Regions from separate parts of the Flavobacterium rhizosphaerae genome, predicted to be linked through region 2. Evidence: riboswitches for the same ligand, from Rfam matches in the RefSeq annotation. Region 2 holds a riboswitch; the other holds the start of a gene.
What was found. A riboswitch is a leader RNA that binds a small molecule or an ion and turns the genes downstream of it on or off. The one in region 2 is predicted to bind S-adenosylmethionine.
Positions count from the first base shown of each region.

Region 1: it holds a riboswitch for S-adenosylmethionine, as region 2 does, so the genes downstream of both, ABS766_RS03695 (trans-sulfuration enzyme family protein) here and ABS766_RS01250 (homocysteine S-methyltransferase family protein) in region 2, are expected to answer to the same signal.

Region 1 is NZ_JBELPZ010000002.1:270,844-274,266, forward strand. Features, by position in the region: gene ABS766_RS03685 (S8 family serine peptidase) at 1-710, opposite strand, end outside; gene ABS766_RS03690 (EamA family transporter) at 810-1,667, shown strand; SAM riboswitch class I at 1,771-1,874, shown strand; gene ABS766_RS03695 (trans-sulfuration enzyme family protein) at 2,022-3,200, shown strand; gene ABS766_RS03700 (homoserine dehydrogenase) at 3,227-3,423, shown strand, end outside.
Region 2 is NZ_JBELPZ010000001.1:276,223-279,645, reverse strand. Features, by position in the region: gene ABS766_RS01265 (OsmC family protein) at 1-343, shown strand, start outside; gene ABS766_RS01260 (hypothetical protein) at 486-1,010, shown strand; gene ABS766_RS01255 (FRG domain-containing protein) at 1,056-1,847, shown strand; SAM riboswitch class I at 1,920-2,022, shown strand; gene ABS766_RS01250 (homocysteine S-methyltransferase family protein) at 2,129-3,133, shown strand; gene ABS766_RS01245 (four helix bundle protein) at 3,161-3,423, shown strand, end outside.

The DNA of each region.
Region 1 (3,423 bases), on a different contig from region 2:
GCAGTGCCCACTAATTTGCCTTCTGTAAACCCGCCTATATCAGAAAGTACCATAGCACCATGACTGCCCGAGGTATAAAAATCCGGGGAATGCCCTACAAAGTTATACCCTCCCAGTATTTGTCCGTTATTACGCAACCTTTCAAAAGGCTGCGCGGTATCAACCCCCGGAAATCCGCCATCCAGTACAGCTATTGTCATACCGGTGCCTGTAAAATTTTGCTGATGTAATAATTGGCCGTTTAGCAGTTGTATTTGTGTAGCTGCACCGCCATAATTAAATTCCTGCGCAGTACGCTGTGCTTGCGGCACTTTTTCTGCTTTTCGCTTTTTCTGCCTGCCTGACGCATTAAGCGAAGTATTGGCAAAATCTACCCTGTCTATAAAAACAAGTGATGTGAGCGTTTGTATATCACCCTGTGTTCCTCTCACATGCAGTGCATTAAGCCATTTGCTTTTTGCCATTACCGTAATACCATTTGCAGCAATCACAGAGTGTATATATGTGGGAGATATAGGCACATCTTTTTCATCTAAGGCTATATGTTGCTTTTCGCGCCTGTCAATTGCCTTCTGGGTAAGCATTTCAAGCGGGTTAGCCAGGTAAAAGGCAGCTTCAGGCTTATCTTTAAAATATACCCAGGCATCTTCTTGTGCATAGGCCGCAAGGCTTATAAATAAAGCTGCAATATATAGCACCCTGTCATACATAAATTTACGAAATTTAATATTTTATTACTACCAAATATACAAATCCAGTTACAAAGGTTATTGTAAAAATGTAAATTTGCAGCAAACCTAATAACACAAATGTTATATTTATTTCTTAGTATTATCTGTAGCGTATCGGTAGGCATTATATTTAAAACCGCACGCTGCAATATTATCCGTATTCCACAAATTATTTTTTTTAATTACATAGTTGCCCTGCTGCTTTCCTATCTTTTTTTTGATGTGCAGCTGCCAGAAGATGTAGCACCCCTCCCCTGGGCGGTCTATATACCGCTTATGCTTTTGTTGCCGTCTATTTTTATATTTTTGGCCGCCTCAATAAGAAATGTAGGAATTGTGCGTACCGATGCTGCCCAGCGGCTATCACTTTTTATCCCCATACTGGCGGCATGGCTTATTTTTAATGAGTATTTTAATACCTACAAAATTATAGGGCTTTGCCTTGCCTTTCCTGCCCTGATTTTAATACTTAATAAAAAAGCCGATAAACAACAAGGCCAATGGTTTTACCCGGTAGTGGTGCTGTTGGGTTTTGGTATTATCGATATTCTATTTAAACAGATAGCACTATCTTCAACAGCGGGTTACACCACATCATTATTTATTATTTTTTGCGGCGCAATAGTAGTAAGCTTTATTATTGGGGTGTATGAAATTGCTTTTAAAAGTAAAAAATTTAATGCCATGAATATTGCCTATGGGGCACTGGTAGGCATATTTAATTTTGGAAATATTCTGTTTTACCTAATGGCTCATAAAGCTTTCTCCAGCAATCCTTCAACAGTATTTGCAGGAATGAACCTTGGGGTAATTATAATTGGGAGCCTCACAGGCGTATTGGTTTTTAGAGAAAAACTCTCTGCTGTAAACTATGCGGGTATCTTTTTAGCTATTGCTGCAATAGTATTTATTACGCTTTCACAACTATATAATTAGAAATATTTTACTGAAATAGAGTCACTTAAAATATTTATGTGAATTTTATTTGGAAATTAAAAAACTTCTGCCATATCTTTGCTGCAAGTTCTTTCAAAAAATATTCTTATCCAGAAAGACCGAGGGATTTGACCCTATGACGTCTTGGCAACCTGTCCGTTAAACGATAAGGTGCCACTTTCAACCACTCACGTGGAAAGATAAGTAAGAAAATGCAATTTATATTTCGACATATATATGCCTTTCTGACTTATCGGGAAGGCATTTTTTATTTTATGCCCTTTCCGATACCTGGCTTTGGATAGTTTTTGAAAAACAAAAATGTTTAACAAAAAATCTAAAACAAGTTTTAAAATGAAAGAGCAAACTAACATCCTGAACAGCCTGCCAATTGACCCTTTAACCGGAAGCATCTCGGTGCCAATTTACCAAACTTCAACTTTTGTACAGGAAGCACCCGGCGTAAACAAAGGCTTTGATTACTCCCGCAGCAACAACCCTACCCGTAAAGTACTGGAAGATACCATTGCCAGACTTGAAAATGGTACCAATGGCTATGCATTTGCCAGCGGACTTGCAGCAATAGATTCGGTAATAAAGTTACTTTCTGCCGGAGATGAGGTTATTGCAGTAGATGATATTTATGGCGGCGCTTACAGGCTGTTTACCCACATTTACCAAAAATTCGGCATAAGTGTTAAGTATGTTGACACTACCAATGCACAAAATGTAGCCGATGCCATTACAGATAAAACCAAGCTAATCTGGATTGAAAGCCCTACCAACCCTACGCTAAAAATTTCTGATATTGCCGCTATTTCTAAAATAGCCAAAGCCAATAACGTACTGCTTTGTGTAGATAATACTTTTGCATCACCCGTATCGCAAAAACCTATTGAGCTTGGTGCTGACATAGTAGTGCACAGCGCTACCAAATACATTTCGGGGCATAGCGACCTTATTGCGGGGCTTGTAGTTACAGCAACACAGGAGCTTGGCGATAAAATTAAGTTTGTACAAAATGCATCGGGTGCCATACTGGCTCCTTTTGACAGCTGGCTGGTTATAAGAGGGATAGAAACATTATCACTAAGAATAAAAGCACATGCCGAAAATGCCCAAAAAGTGGCAGAATACCTGCAAAGTGAAAAACTGATTAAAAATGTATATTACCCCGGCCTGCCCACACATCACAACCATGAGGTTGCCAAAAAGCAGCAAAAATATTTTGGTGGTGTAGTAACGTTTGACCTGGTTATTGACGATAAAAAACTGGCCACAAAAATTGTTACAGGCACTAAATTATTTAAACTGGCCGAAAGCCTTGGCGGTGTAAAAAGCCTGCTGTGCTTACCGTGCGAAATGACACATAAATCAACTCCTGCCGAAAAACGTTATGAAGCCGGTGTAACCGATAGCCTGATACGCCTTTCGGTTGGCCTTGAAGATGCTGACGACCTTATAGACGACTTAAAACAGGCACTTGCAGCCGCTGTTGCCATAACCAATGAAAAAGAAGCTGCAACAGTATAACTAATTCTCCCCAGATAAAAATTATAATGTCAAGAAAACAATTAAATATAGGCCTGTTTGGTTTTGGTTGCGTGGGCCACGGGCTGTATGAAGTACTCCAGAAAACCCCTGCGTTAAGGGCAACTATTAAAAACATTTGTGTAAAAGATAAAAACAAGGAGCGTGAAATTGGACCCGAACATTTTACGTTTGACAAAAACGACATCCTTAATGATGAGTCTAT
Region 2 (3,423 bases):
AAAGTTCCCGGAGCTAAACGGCCCGAACCCTTATGAGTATATATTGGCAGGCTTTGCCGGCTGTATTAACGCTTTGGGGCAGATAGTAGCTGTAGAGCTGGGTATAGCGTTAAAGTCATTACAAATAGAAATTACGGGAAATTTTACGCATCGCATGTCCGAAAGCCGCCGCCCGGGCTTTGAACGGATAGATATTACGCTGAAACCTTCGGCAGCTGCGCCCCTTGATGCGTTACAACGCTGGATGAAAGAAGTGCAGTTTCGCAGCCCTGCCTATAATAGTATGGTGAATAATACTCCAGTAAACCTTAGCCTGTATAAAGAGTTTACTACGGTAAATTAGTGAAACTGAAAATATAAGAGACACTTTTCAAGTTTGGATAATACTCATAATGTTTGTTTTAAGTTGTTTTTTGTTTGTTTGTTTTTAAGTGCCGCCCCCGTTATCAGCAACGGAGGCGGTTTCTTCATCTAAAATTTTAATTATGGCCATAGAAATAAATATAGTGCTTTTTGGTATAGGCAATGCCGGCAGCGCTTTGATAAATAAAGTAATAAAAAGCAGGGAGGATATTACAGTGCCTGTGCCCGATATACGTTTTCCGGTGATAACCAACAGCCGTGTTGCCTTTTTTGAAAAGGATGCCGACGGCTATGCATGGGAAGCCAATTTTATACGGTTTGCCGTGCCGTTTAAAATGGATGATGTGGTGGAGTATGTTATAGAGCACGATTTGCAAAACCTTATTGCGGTAGATGCTACACCAAGCGCAGAGCTTACGGCAGAATACCCAGATTTGGTTCGTACAGGTTTTAGTATCGTATCTTTAAACGAAAGCCTGCAGTACCTGCCGGAGAATTTTGAAAAGGGCATTAAGTTTTTAACCGAAAGCCGGGGGCTGGGTTATAAATTTATAAAAGGTGTACCGGGTGATGCCGCCGCCGCGGGTAATGCGTTATACAATGCAGTTCTGGAAGTAGTTGGGAAAGTGAAAGAGGGGGTTGTTTGAGGGAGTATTCTTTGTAATTTAGTTATACTGCTAAATAATTTGATTATGGAAATTAAAGGAGTAATAAATACAATCGATGAGTTTTATAATTTAATTTCTAAAATTCAGTCTAAGAGATTTGAATTCACTAATGGCTATTTTTGTCAACTTTATCAAGAATTATATAGAGGCCAGGATAATTTTAATTATAAATTAGAACCATCTATAATTAGGAATATAAAAGATAGGAATGTTTTAGAACTTGAGGAGTCCTATTTTAATCAATTTAAATCTAAAATAGAAGCAAATGATGGTTTAAAATATATTCAATTGTCAATCTCTGAAAACATAATTGATTATGAAAATGATTGGAGGTATCTAGAGCAAATGCGTCATTATGGCTTACCCTCCCGTTTATTAGATTGGGCTTTGATACCTGAAGTCGCATTATATTTTGCTTGTGAAAAGCACTTAGATATTGATGGACAGTTTTGGATTTTCAAAAGTCCTTTAGATTGGGATTGTGATGATCATTTCAATATTAATCCTTTTAAATTAAAAAATACACGAGTATGTAATAGTAGTTTTTACGTTGAAGCTAATTCTTCAACAGCATTTGCTGAAACAAATCGAGGTAATCAAAGTGGAAAATTCACTATACAGAATTATTTGAACTGTTTGATTCCTCTTGAAGAACAATTAAAGTTTCAAGAGTTATTGGAATTGTATAAAATTCCGGCAAATAAAAAAGAAAATTTTTTGAATTTTTTAAAAAATGAAAGAAACATACATTCTGAAACGATATACTCTAATCTAGATAATAAAATTAAAGCTATTGTTGATAGTATAAGTATTTAATAATCTTTCAAGCTCATTTGCTTTCTATAAATCTATGCACTACTTTTGCGTTGTTCTTTAACACATTGCACTATGTTATCATGAAAGGTGGAGGGATTAGACCCGCAGAAACCTTAGCAACCCTTTAGCTCTAAAGAAGGTGCTACATTCTACCGCTCGCGCGGATAGATAACACAAGCGGAATTTCTTTTCCACACCCTCCTGATGACATATTTTAATTAAGAATTTAAGGTATCAAGATTAACTTGAAACTTTAAACCTGAAACTTTGAACTTTAAATTATGTCTAAAATATACAACGTGCTTGCAAAACGCATACTGGTGCTGGACGGCGCTATGGGAACCATGCTGCAACGCTACAACTTTACCGAAGAAGATTATCGCGGCGAACGTTTTAAGGATTTTCCGCACCCGCTTAAAGGTAATAATGATTTACTGAGCCTTACCCAGCCGGAAGCCATAAAAGAAGTGCACCGCAAATATTTTGCGGCAGGCGCCGATATTGTAGAAACCAATACGTTTAGCGGTACTACCATTGGCATGGCCGATTATCACATGGAAGATTTGGTGTATGAGTTGAATTACGAGTCGGCCAGGCTGGCGCGTGAGGCCGCCGATGAGTTTACCGCTGCCAATCCGGATAAACCCCGTTTTGTGGCAGGCTCTATTGGCCCTACCAACCGGACGGCAAGTATGAGCCCTGATGTGAACGATCCGGGCTACCGTGCCGTGACGTTTGACGATTTGCGCATCGCCTATAAAGAGCAGGTTAAAGCTCTGATAGAGGGTGGGAGCGATATACTTTTGGTTGAAACTATTTTTGATACCCTGAATGCTAAGGCAGCACTTTTTGCCATAGAAGAGGTGAAGGAAGAATTGGGTGTAGATACCCCAATTATGGTGAGTGGTACCATTACTGATGCCAGCGGGCGTACACTGAGCGGTCAGACCGTTGAGGCTTTCCTGATTTCAATTTCACATATTCCGTTACTAAGTGTAGGCTTTAACTGTGCCCTGGGCGCCGACCAGTTAAAGCCTTACCTCAAAAGGCTTGCTCACAATACACAGTTTAGTGTTTCGGCGCACCCTAACGCAGGCTTGCCCAATGCCTTTGGTGAATATGACCAGACTCCCGAAGAAATGCAGGCGCTTATTAAAGAGTACCTCGAAGATAACCTGGTTAATATTATAGGTGGCTGCTGCGGTACCACACCGGAGCATATAAAGCTGATAGCGGAAGTGGCTGCTAAGTATGAACCGAGAAAGTTGTTTTCGGTTGTCGGTTGATGGTTGTCAGATTTTTAGCTACATAGAATGGATTATACAAAATTAGATGTTTGGCTTGAAGCCAGGAGATTGACGAACATGACATACAAAATATCTAAATACTTCCCCAAAGAAGAAGTTTATGGCCTGACAAATCAGATGAGGAGATGTGCCATATCTGTGCCGTCTAATATTGCTGAAGGCTGCGGAAGGCAAACAGCAAAAGATACCATAAATTTTCTACATATTGCAAGAGGTTCATTATATGAATTAGAAACCCAATATTTTGTTGCATTAGACCAAAAATATAT